One region of the Jeotgalicoccus nanhaiensis genome, then DNA from elsewhere that is predicted to be linked to it. Evidence: riboswitches for the same ligand, from Rfam matches in the RefSeq annotation. Region 1 holds a riboswitch; each other region holds the start of a gene.
What was found. A riboswitch is a leader RNA that binds a small molecule or an ion and turns the genes downstream of it on or off. The one in region 1 is predicted to bind thiamine pyrophosphate.
Positions count from the first base shown of each region.

Region 1 (3,133 bases):
TTCCAAGCATTTGAAGCATGAATATGCCGCCTGAGCTTGGCGGAGGCATGGTAGCAATATCATAGCCGTTAAACTCTCCCCAAATCGGTTCATCTAATGTAATTTCATAATTCGATAAATCTTCTGGTGTCATTGAGCCGCCGAATTCCTGAACTGCGTCAGCAGCCGCTTTTGAAATTTCACTGTTATAAAAGTAATCGATGCCATTATCTTTAATAAGGTTTAAAGTTTTCGCCAAATCTTCCTGAACGAGTACATCGCCTTCTGCTAAGGGTTCAGCATCGTTAAAAAATACTTCAGCTGCTGCTGTAGCCTGTAATTTTTCGGCGTTATCAGAAATTTGTGCAGACAGGAAGTCATCTATCATAAAACCTTCCTCGGCAATTGAAATTGCTGGAGCAATCAAAGCCGACATATCAACTGTTCCCCAAGTTTCGTGGGCTGCCTCCAAGCCCCTCAATGTTCCCGGAACTCCTACTGACTTACCGCTTCTGACACGTTCTTCAAATGGTAATGCTTCCCCGTCTTCATCGAGGAACATTTCCGTATCTGCACCTGCAGGCGCACGTTCCCTGCTGTTTATCACAGATGTTTCTCCTGTTTCTCCATCATATACCATCATAAAACCTCCGCCGCCAATACCCGACATCATGGGCTCTGCAACGGTCAATACATATTGCATAGCAATAGCTGCGTCCATGGCGTTACCGCCGTTGGCAAGGATATCATAACCCGTTTCAGAAGCAAGCGGGTGCGCCGATACAACCATCCCTTCATCAGCTGCTGCTACATCATTATCTTCACTGTAGTCCGGATCAAAAGCTTCGGCAGATACGATGGGAATTCCTGCTGAAAAGATTAGCAATGATAAACTGATAACTGCTGCTAAGCGTTTTAGAAAATTCTTCATGTTACTCCCCCTTGTTTTTAATTGCTGATGCGCTTTGTCTCTCCTCTCTAAATAAAGATGTAAAATTCTAAAAATTATGAATTACTTCCCTCAAGGTTACCATATCAGAACATGCAGTCAATAATTTGACACAATTAAATTCATATCTTTTGTATAGTATAATTTAGAAAATACCTATATATTGAGGTGTAAAATTATGTCTTTAGAAAATGTTAAACCGCCGGAGCAATTTCAATATTTTAATCATCAGATAGTTATTAATAAGCATTTCGAATTCACTTGTCATAACCGTATATTTTTTTCCAGTACAGCCTTTAAAGATTTAAAAAACCATCGCTACACATTTCAGTTAGAAATATTATCAATGGTAAATGAATTGGGCCTTGCCACAGATTTTCATTTAATTGATCAGATCTATAGAGAGCACATTGCTTTAAAACTCGATAATTGCGTGCTCAATGAAACTCTGCCTGCTATGAATACAACCGCTGAAAATATTGCGTACTGGATTTTTGAACAGTTTAGTAGTCATCTGCCAAAGGAAGATACACTGCTTAAAGTAACGCTCTATGAAAACGATAAACAGGGGATTTCCGTAACTAAATAATTCCAGCTTCACAAATCCGTGCAAGTGGACTATGATAGTGATAATCAAATAATAAATTCACCACCACTGGGGGTGTCCGCATCGGACTGAGACTGACCCTTATCACCTGATCTAGATTATACTAGCGTAGGGAAGTGGCATATTTTTATATGCACACCATTCCGTTAGTGGTGTGTTTTTTTGTTTGAAATTTATAACGGAGGCTTCAAAATGGCACAAAGAAATGGTTTAACACTCACTGATATTTTAATTACTGTCGTTATCGCACTGGTTTTCGCTGTTATTTATTCTCTATGGGATGGGATTTATACGATTCTCCAACCCTTTGGTCTGCATTTAAATGAACTGATATACGGAATGTGGTTTATCGCTGCGATTGTCGCTTATTTAGTTATCAGGAAGCCTGGTGTTGCTCTGATTGCAGAATTTGCAGCAGCTTCGGGCGAAACGATTGTACTCCTTCAGTTTGATATTTCACTGATTATGTACGGCTTAATACAGGGACTGGTCTGCGAACTTATTTTTATGTTCTTTAAATATAAGAGTACGAGTCTGATGGTGGCAGCCTTGGCCGGCATCGCGGCAGCTTTATCTACTTTGCCGCTCGACTGGTATTATGGTTATCTCGGGATGCTCGAGACATGGAATCTTGTCCTGATGTTCAGTTTTCGGATACTCAGCGGCGCGCTTGTTGCCGGCTGGCTCGGCCATCTGCTCTACAAAGCACTTAAAGAAACCGGCGTATTAAAGTTTGTAGGACAAAGACACGATAATTCACATGAAGGATTATAATATGCCGGCAATTAATATACAGAACTTAAATTTAAAATTTCCAGAAGCACCGGTAAAATTATTTACCGATTTAAATATTGAAGTTGAAGCCGGCGAGAAAGTACTGCTGCTCGGACCGAGCGGTTCAGGTAAAAGCACGTTATTAAACGTCATGGGCGGGTTAATCCCGCGGGCAATCCATACACCCATGAAAACCGAATCAATCGAAATTCCTGATAATAACGCCTATGTGTTTCAGGATCCTGATTCCCAGTTTACGATGCCTACAGTAGCAGAAGAGCTTGCTTTTATTTTGGAAAATAGAAATATTCCGAAGGAAAATATGGAAACGGCAATGCTGGAAGCACTCAGTCAGACGGGACTTAATATACCACTTAACTTAAATATTAATAATTTATCAGGGGGAATGAAGCAGAAGCTTGCGATCGCTTCAGCCCTGCTGCAAGATCCGGATACTTTGTTTCTCGATGAACCAACGAGCATGCTTGATGACGAGTCTGCATCTTCTCTATGGGATGTCATTGAAAACATTTGGCACAACCGCACAGTTATTATAGTCGAACATCGTGTCGATTATATATGGGACAAAGTCGACCGGGTTATTCTGATGAATAATCAGGCTCAGATTACTCATGACGGTACTCCGGACGATGTTTTAAAAAATTATAAACACCTTTTGAATGAATATGGTGTTTGGCATCCGGATTCATGGCAGGAAGCTCCAGTGTTCAATCCGTTACCGCCAGCGGAAGAGGTACTGCTCGAAATAAAAAACCTCCATCTTGAACGGCAGGGGATGGAGATTTTGCATATCGATAACTTAA
Region 1 is NZ_JADGLW010000003.1:220,704-223,836, reverse strand. It holds gene ggt (gamma-glutamyltransferase) at 1-910, opposite strand, end outside; gene IR135_RS05635 (6-pyruvoyl trahydropterin synthase family protein) at 1,107-1,517, shown strand; TPP riboswitch at 1,576-1,667, shown strand; gene IR135_RS05630 (ECF transporter S component) at 1,728-2,309, shown strand; gene IR135_RS05625 (ABC transporter ATP-binding protein) at 2,311-3,133, shown strand, end outside.

Region 2 (3,133 bases), on a different contig from region 1:
CCATGAGGCGGAGTTTATCGCCTCGAAAACAGGATCGGTGACAGCGCTCGAGCATGAATTCGGCATGATTCAGCTGAACGGCAAACAGCTGATATTCTCTATTTTCTCAGACAACTGGCCGACAAATCAGGAAGGCAAATATTTCCTGAATGAAATGGGTAAAATATTTAAGAAGTATATGAGTTAAATTTTAAAAACCAGGGAGGCACTTATGACAGAACTCACTTTGCAGGAAGCAATTTTTACAGTCAGCAATCTCCGTAATCAGCTTAATAAGGAATATGCGAAATTCGATACTGAATATCGCGTGCCGGTTGCCGTAAATAACGAAAGTATCGTGAATGACGGCAAGGCAGCGGATGTAAAAGATTCTCTTAAAAAGATTGAACAGCTGAAACACGATATTATTACGCTGAAAGCTGCTGTTCATCATAAGAATACAACAGGGAAGCTTACGATTGATGGTGCTGAATATACGGCATCCGAAGTGCTGGAATCACTGAAACTGGAACGGGATATCGTCAATAATCTGCAGAATAATACGGCTTTCGGCTACCATCGTGAGCGTATTAAAACTGTAGCTGGTGTGGGTATTGTTGAAGAAGGTATCATTAGTGAAAAAGAAGTACTCGAATATATTGAGGCGCTTGAAGTGAAGGTAAACCGCAAATCCATGCTGATCGATAAGTTCAACAGTACGGAAACAATTGAAGTAAAACTCAAAACGATATAAAAATTTTCGGCAGAAATCAGGTTCCTTTCTTATATGATAATTTGATGGATTACAATTTACGGTTTATTTATCTGATTACGATTTAAGAATGCGGATGCTGGACACGAAACACAATTGTGCTGATGACCTGATTTCGACGGGGATTTCCCAAAAACTTCCGGACGGAAAGTTTTGCCTTTAGGACCGTCCGTACATAAAAAAGACATGCAGAAAATTTCTGCATGTCTTTTTCTTTCTTTTACGCTGCTGCCCTGCATGCTTCCGCACATTCAAAGCAGGCTTTGGCGCATTCCTGACAGTGATCGTGGTCATGCTTTTGGCATTCCTTGCCGCACGCTTCGCAAATCGTGGCACAAACGCCAGCAAGTTCTTTAACGAAAGGAGAATTTCTTGTGACGGCCTGTTCTAAAAATGCGCACATATCCGCACATTCACGGTCTGTTCTGATACAGTCCGCCATCATTTTTACATCATCTTCTTTTAAGCAAGCGTCGAAACAGTGATTGCACGCTTCCATACATTCGTGCAGAGTTTTAAGCAGCTGCTGATTCTGTTCGTGAGCCATATATAATTCCTCCTTAAAAGATTCATACAATTTATTAATTCCCGGAGCAATATTTTTTAAACTGTAGTACAGTGGAATTGTAAAGCAAATATAAACGGCTGGGGGCGCACTGATGTGCTGAGAGATAATATCGACCCTTTGAACCTGTAGGTTAGGACCTGCGCAGGGAAGTCTGTGTCGATATATACGCGGAAGTTTGTATATTTTTTGACCCGGGCCTCTCATAAGGTTCGAGTTTTTATCGTCTTTGGCCGAAATACAAAGGAGATAAGGCAATGAAGTTTACAGACAGATTATGGGACAGCGTGGAAAGTATTTGGAACGGGTATCTTGAACATCCGTTTGTGACCGGTTTAGGGGACGGAACACTCGAGCAGGAGAAGTTTCAGCACTGGCTGAAGCAGGACTATGTATATCTTGTTGAGTATTCCCGGCTGATGGCGATTGGGGCGGAGAAGTCGCCGGACCTAGAAACGATGAATATGTTTTCTGAAATGCTGCACGGCACGCTCTTCGGAGAAATGGAGCTGCACAGAGGTTACGCTGCGGAGTTTGGTATTTCAGAAGAGGAACTTCTTCTGACCGAAGCATCCGCAGTGAACACTGCTTACACGAGCTATATGCTGAACCACGCGCAGCGGGGAGATGCAGCGGCTGTTGCTGCATGTCTTCTCGCCTGCGCCTGGAGCTACAATTACATCGGCAGGTCTCTGTCGGATAAATATCCGGAGCAGGAAAATAATCCGTACAAGCAGTGGGTAGAAACATATTCCGGTGAAGATTTCACCAGTTTAAACGGGACGGCAATGACCCTCTTGAATAAGCTCGCTGAAGGAAAACCTGAACGTGAACTGGCTCTGCTTGAAGAGATTGTCGTGAAGACCAGTCTCTATGAATATATGTTTTGGGATATGTGTGAAAACCGGGAAGAATGGCCGATTAAAGTGAGTGTATAAACGGTTATAATTATTAATAAGTTTTCAAAATTGTTAAAGGTCGGTAAATAATGTATAAGTCAGTTTTTCTTTGAGGTATTGTAGATTTAACACCATGAATCAGTCTGAATACTATCTTACTTTTAAGGAGCTGGAAATCTATAATGAAGAAACTTTTAACAATCGGATCTTTAGTCGGAGTATTAGCATTAGCAGCGTGCGGCGGAGACACTGAAGAAGGAACAGAGACAGAAGAAACCGGCACTGAAGGAACAGAAACAGAAAGTACAGAGACTGAAACAGATACAGAAACAGAAGATACTGAATCAGAAGACGATGGAGCTTAAAAAATGCTTGAAATGCCGCCGGTTAAAGCCGGCGGCACTTTTTTATCGTGTACAGTGTTAAATTATCACATCGAGGGTATATAAGTATTAATCTGACTTAAGGAGAGTGACTGGTTACATGAAGAAATTGACAGTGGTGACAACGCTGATTGGTGTGCTTGCACTCGCGGCATGCAGCGACACGGGTGTCGATGAAACGGAAGTAGATGAGAACGAAGTCGAAGAAGATGCACTTGATGATTCGGATGATGACGAAGAAGAAAATGAAGTTGAAGACGCTGGAACTGAAGAAGATCAGTAAAAATTATGAAGTGCTGCCGTTTCAGGCGGCACTATTTTTATGATTTAGCGTATTTTATCGAAAAATTATAAATTCTGTTTTTATAGAGAAGCGGCAGGTGGAATTTTTTATACAGGATAAAAGTTGTGGTAGCATTGAATCAATAAACTGATGCGGGAGCGAAAAAGTAATGAAAATTGGTGTTATTTCAGATTTGCACATTGACCGTTATAATAGTGAAACGCTGAAACAGAAGGATTTTTCTCTTACGCT
Region 2 is NZ_JADGLW010000007.1:69,516-72,648, forward strand. It holds gene IR135_RS09330 (serine hydrolase) at 1-187, shown strand, start outside; gene IR135_RS09335 (hypothetical protein) at 212-733, shown strand; gene IR135_RS09340 (four-helix bundle copper-binding protein) at 972-1,298, opposite strand; TPP riboswitch at 1,389-1,484, shown strand; gene tenA (thiaminase II) at 1,574-2,254, shown strand; gene IR135_RS09350 (hypothetical protein) at 2,398-2,580, shown strand; gene IR135_RS09355 (hypothetical protein) at 2,699-2,881, shown strand; gene IR135_RS09360 (metallophosphoesterase) at 3,051-3,133, shown strand, end outside.
Region 2: another riboswitch for thiamine pyrophosphate. It lies ahead of tenA (thiaminase II); the one in region 1 lies ahead of IR135_RS05630 (ECF transporter S component).

Region 3 (3,133 bases), on a different contig from region 1:
ACATACGCATCCATCTCACCGGTAACCAGCACAGGGGCGTTTAACATGCTGTGGGCCGCTTTTGCGATATCCAGCGTATTTCCTTCTATGATGGAGTCAACGCCTTTAGACACCGCTTCTTTACCGCTTAGAGCAAGTATTTCCCCGGCATTCCCCTTCACAAGTGCAATGTCGTATTCACTGAGCAGTTTATCAGTCAGATTTCTGCGAAACACTGATGCGCCGTAACCGACCGGATCGAGAACAATCGGAATATTATACTGATTGGCACAGTGTGCCATTTCTTCATACAGCGGCACTTTTTCTTCCGTGCACGTGCCGATATTTAAAAGCAGTGCTCCCGCATGTTTTAAAATATCCGGTGCTTCGCTTTTTTCACCGCTCATAATCGGAGATGCTCCGAGTGCTAAGAGACTGTTTGCAGTAAAAGGCTTCACGACGTCGTTCGTAATACATACTACAAGCGGTGTGTTTTTTCTTAACTCTTCTATCATCTGAATCAGTCTCCTTGATAGCTGAAATGATTCACCGGTCCGCTGCCTTTACCGATACCGGGAGAATTTTGTATTGCACTGGTAATATATGCTTTACCTGTTCTGAACGCTTCTTCGACCGTACGGCCTTTTGCAAGCTCGGCTGTTAAAACTGCCGAGAAAGTGCAGCCCGTACCGTGCGTCTGATCCGTATCAATACGCGCTCTTGTTAAAGTTGAAATTTTTTTCCCGTCATATAAATAATCAGTTGCATCACCCGACAGGTGGCCGCCCTTAATAATCACGCTGGCTGCGCCCATTTCATCAACAAATATTTTCAGAGCCCGGTGAATATCTTCTTCTGTCCGGATAGTCATATTCGCAATCGCTTCTGCTTCATGAAGATTCGGTGTTACTATGTGTGACAGCGGGAGCAGCGTATCAATCAGTGTCGCCATCGATATGTCCGTCATCAGACGGTCTCCGCTCGTTGCTATCATTACCGGATCCATGACGTACGGAATATTATACTTCCGGATATATTCGGCAATCACAGTCATCATATCCGCCTCTGCCACCATTCCAGTCTTCATTGCATGCGGCACTTCGTCCGAAAATATGCTGTTCAGTTCTTTGTCGATAAAATCCGCCGGCACATTGTAAACGTCCTGGACACCGAGTGTATTCTGCGCAGTCAGTGAAGTCACCGCAGCCATACCGTAAACACCCCGCGAGTGCATTGCTTTAAGATCCGCAAATATTCCCGCTCCGCCTGTCGGATCAGTTCCTGCAACAGTTAAACCAATAGGTAAAGTCATTAAATATATCCTCCTGTAATAAAAAACCCGCTTCCAGGGAAGCGGGTTGGATCGATTAAGAGATTTCGTCTGTAATCATCTGCACTTCCCTACGCCAGCATAACCTGGATCAGGTGAAAAGGGACAAGCATTCGCTATCTCAGCCGTACCGGCGCCCCCAGCGGGTTCTATTCTTTTTATTGACATAAGCGTACCATATTTCTTTTAGCCGTCAAAGCAGATTGCGGCGTCTGAACACCGACGTTCCGATTGCCGCAAAAAGAATTCCGAGGCCCGCGATAATTAAAACAGCACTGATATTCATGCTTTCGTAAGGCATATCACTTAAATAGTAAAACGGGCTGAGCATTAAATACACTTCATCGATATTTATCAGCACGCCAAAGTAGTTTGCAAAAAAGATATAGGCAATATATATCCATGCTGCAGTATGCAGCTTTCTGGAGATTCCCGCAAATAATGCGGATATCCCTGCTATAAATATAATACCCGCACAGTAATTTATTGCCGCAAGACCGAAGTCTTTAAGAGAAACACTCAAATCCGCAACATTTATACTGGCAAGATACATGCCGGCTATCGTCAAGAGAAAAGATAACACTCCTGTCCCGATACCGTACAGATAATGTGTTGTAAAAATAGTACCGCGCGATACTTTCCGGTTCAGCGTACCGGCATTCATCACTTCCAGGCGTCCCTTTTTCTCCTCGGTGAGGATACGTCCGTTAATCATCAGAGCGGGCACAGCCGATATTAGCGCCGATATCACCAGCAGCATGCCGATAAAGAAGACTGCCGGATTATTGTCGCCGAGTGCCTCCCGGAGCATATCATTATCTCCGATCAGACTCTCCAAATCTCCGAATATGGAGCCGTAAGATAAGCCGGCGGCAAACAGACCGGCCAGCCAGCTGAAAATCATTACCCGCATATTTAGAAAAGCAAGTTTAGGATAGCTGGATATTTTTCTTATGTTCTTTTCTTTATTTATTTTTATATAACTGTCCCCGATGTCACGCTTTAAAAATAATACGCAGCTCAGGACAATCAGGATTAAAATCACAGCAAACGGCAGCAGCCATATTCCCGAGTTACTCCCGTATACTTCAATGCGCGACAGCCAGTGATATGGTGATATTACCGAGTAAGTTGTATCTAAAGCGTCTGTTACTGCACGGTATAAGTAGAACCCCAGGAGCAGCGCAAGGGACATGCCGAAGGTCAGGTCGCCGCTGTCGAATAAGTTTCCGAATACCAGTGTTATAACGAAAAATAAAAAACCGAATAAGGCAAGACCGAGTGCATAATAAAAGTTTCCGTATAAGGACAGGCCATCAATATTATATAAACTTAAACCGCCCGCTAATATAACAAAGACCAGCAAATTAATAACCGCACCGTTCATCAGCTGGGCTGTAACTATAGTTTTTCGGCCGACACCTGCGCTCAGGATATATTCGGTTAATCCCGCGTCCTCAGCTTTTCGGGCCAGACCATTTGCGATTATAAGATTGAAAAGACCGTGAAACAATGCCATGAACATCAGCATCTGATGACCGAACATCACAGCTGTTGTATATTCTCCGCCAGGCACCGGACCAATCAGCGCAATCATCGCCGGATTGTCCACTGTCATTTTCATACCTTCCCGTTCTGCTGACGTACTGTACAGCCCTTCGAACACCGGCGGTACTGCGAGTGATAAACCGCACAGTGCAATTATCCAAAGCGCTGATTTCACTCTCAGATTCTTCATCAGCATATTGAAATAAGTCATTGGCTATCCTCGTAATAGCGCATAAAAATGTCTTCCAGCCGCGGTGGTGCGGTGGTTAAACTTTT
Region 3 is NZ_JADGLW010000011.1:20,954-24,086, forward strand. It holds gene thiM (hydroxyethylthiazole kinase) at 1-494, opposite strand, end outside; gene thiD (bifunctional hydroxymethylpyrimidine kinase/phosphomethylpyrimidine kinase) at 500-1,291, opposite strand; TPP riboswitch at 1,361-1,460, opposite strand; gene IR135_RS11055 (ABC transporter permease) at 1,503-3,068, opposite strand; gene IR135_RS11060 (ABC transporter ATP-binding protein) at 3,065-3,133, opposite strand, start outside.
Region 3: another riboswitch for thiamine pyrophosphate. It lies ahead of thiD (bifunctional hydroxymethylpyrimidine kinase/phosphomethylpyrimidine kinase); the one in region 1 lies ahead of IR135_RS05630 (ECF transporter S component).

Region 4 (3,133 bases), on a different contig from region 1:
CGACGGGCTCTTCAGAGTGCTGATGATACTCTTAGCCTCGTACGTTCTCCTGTCGGCGACCACCTTCATTCAGGCTTATCTGATGGTCGGCTTGTCGCAGCGGACGATTTACAATTTGCGTCATCATCTGTTTGAACATATGCAGGAGCTACCGGTGACTTTTTACGATAAACGCCAGCACGGTGAATTAATGAGCCGGATGACCAACGACATTGAAACGCTGTCTCAGACGATGAACTCGTCCTTTATCCAGTTTACGACGAGTATTGTCACGCTGCTCGGCACCTTTTCAGTCATGCTGTACTTAAGTCCGCTCCTGACTTTTTTAACAGCACTGATTATCCCGATTTTAATTGTCAGTGTCAGATTTATAACGAACCGCACCGGCCCGCTGTATAAAATGCGCCAGCGGCGCACCGGCGAACTGAACGGCTACATTGAAGAAATTGTCTCCGGCCAGGAAATTGTTAAAGTATTCTCCCAGGAAGAACGGGCGGTCAGGAACTTTGAAATGCGCGCCAAAAATTTAAGAGAAGTGACCTTTTGGGCGAATCTGTATTCCGGTTTTATTCCTAAAATCATGAATATGCTGAATAACATTTCGTTTACCATTGTCGCGGGTGCCGGCGGGATTCTCGCGCTGACGACAAACGGTATTGTTACAGTCGGAACAATTGTTGTCTTTGCAGAATACGCCCGCCAGTTTACCCGTCCGCTCGCTGATCTGTCCAACCAGCTGAACCAGGTGCTGTCGGCGATTGCAGGTGCAGAACGTGTTTTCCAGATACTCGATACGCCGGCGGAAGCTGACGAAGGTAAAATTACTGATAAAACACTCCGGGGACATATTGAATTTAAAGACGTCACCTTCTCCTACAGCAGGGAGCAGCAGGTGCCGACAATCAGAAATCTGTCATTTGAAGTCGCATCCGGCGAATCTGTTGCTTTAATCGGTGCGACAGGTGCCGGTAAGACGACGGTTATGCAGCTTTTAGCCCGCTTTTACGAAACGGATAACGGCAGCATTTTAGTCGACGGGGAGGATATTAAAGATTACTCCCGGACTAACATTCGTTCACAGACGGCCTTCGTGCTGCAGGACCCGTACCTGTTTGAAGCCACCATCCGTGAAAATATACGCTACGGCCGGATGAATGCGACAGACGATGAAGTGATTGAAGCGGCGAAAGTCGCCAATGCCCATGACTTTATTATGACGCTCGAGCAGGGTTACGACACGGTGCTCGATTTAGATGAGGGCTTTATCTCGCAGGGCCAAAAGCAGCTGATCTCCATCGCGCGGGCGCTCATTACAGACCCTGCCATCCTGCTGCTCGATGAAGCAACGTCCAGCATCGACACGATTACAGAACTGAAAATCCAGGAATCGCTGGAGCGGCTGATGAAAGGGCGGACGAGCATTATTATCGCCCACCGCCTCAACACGATAAAAGCCGTCGACCGGATTTTCGTTTTAGAGCAGGGGGAACTGCTTGAAGCGGGAACGGAAGAAGAGCTGCTTGCTTTGGAAGGCAAGTACTATGACATGGTCAACCAGTAAATAGACGAGTCACGCGGCTGAACTGTATTTACAAACACTTTCTGTTCAGTTATGATGGAAGCAATTAAATACCGCACACCACTGGAGGTGCCTTTTTGAGGCTGAGAGACACTCTTACTACCTGATCTGGATTATGCCAGCGTAGGGAAGTGGCATAGATTCGTTATGCACACTCCAGGGCCGGAGTGTGCATTTTTGTACTTTGACAAATGAATCAGGAGATTTACATTTAATAAATGAAGGCTTTCATATATAATGAATGGTATATATCAACTAAAAGGTGGAACTTCGAATGTATACTAAGGATGAAATAATAGAAGAAGCAAAAAAGCTCGGTAAAATGATGGCGGAAACAGAACAGGTTGAATTCTTCCAGAAAGCGGAAGCTAAGATTCACGAAAACCAGGAAATCCGCGAAAAAATGGCCAGCCTGAAAAGCCTGCAGCAGCAAGCTGTAAACTTCCAAAACTACGGCAAAGAACGCGCCTACAAAATGACGGAAGAAAAACTGGCTAAAATCGAAGAAGAATTAGACGAAATGCCGCTCGTTGACCAGTTCAAAGAATCACAGGCAGGCGTCAACGAACTGCTGCAGATGGTCTCGCATGCAATCAGCTCAACAGTCACAAGCGAAATTATCGAACAAACAGGCGGCGACCTCATGCAGGGCGAAACCGGCGCTGCAGTCCGCAACAGACCAAACCGCGACCCGAACCAGTTTAAATAAGCATCATCTACATATTGAATGGCGTTGAAATCTCTGAATAATAGAGTGTTTCAGCGCCATTTTTGTATGTTGACGTATTGAGACTTTCGTATACATGAGCTTCCGTCACGCCAACGCATCGCGCCTTTCGTATACATGAGCACTCGTCACATCAACGCATCGCGCCTTTCGTATACATGAGCTTCCGTCACGCCAACGCATCGCGCCTTTCGTATACATGAGCGCCCGTCATGCCAACGCATCGCGTCTTTCGTATACATGAGCTTCCGTCATGTCAACGCACCGCGCCTTTCGTATACATGAGCGCCCGTCACGCCAACGCATCGCGCCTTTCGTATACATGAGCGCCCGTCACGCCAACGCATCGCGCCTTTCGTATACATGAGCACCCGTCATGCCAACGCACCGCGCCTTTCGTATACATGAGCTTCCGTCACGCCAACGCATCAAGCCACACATTCCATCACCAATAATTCAAATAGGAGGCACCACCATCAACAAATTAATTAAAAACATGACATTCACCGCAGCTTTTGTCGCTTTAAACGTTATTTTAAGTACGCTAGTCACTATTCCGATCGGCATTATCCGCGCGGCGCCCATGCAGCACCTGATCAACGTACTCGGTGCGGTACTCACCGGCCCCTGGGTTATCGTCCAGGCTTTTATCTCATCGACGATCAGAATTCTATTCGGCACGGGCACCGTCTTCGCTTATCCCGGCAGTATGATCGGCGCGCTCGCCGCCTGGCTGCTCTACAAATACTCTAAAAAGCTGTCGCTTGCGGCCCTCGGCGAAATCATCGGCACCGGCGTCATCGGTGCGCTCAGCCTTTACCCGCTGA
Region 4 is NZ_JADGLW010000001.1:14,534-17,666, reverse strand. It holds gene IR135_RS00075 (ABC transporter ATP-binding protein) at 1-1,561, shown strand, start outside; TPP riboswitch at 1,635-1,726, shown strand; gene IR135_RS00070 (RicAFT regulatory complex protein RicA family protein) at 1,854-2,288, shown strand; gene thiW (energy coupling factor transporter S component ThiW) at 2,803-3,133, shown strand, end outside.
Region 4: another riboswitch for thiamine pyrophosphate. It lies ahead of IR135_RS00070 (RicAFT regulatory complex protein RicA family protein); the one in region 1 lies ahead of IR135_RS05630 (ECF transporter S component).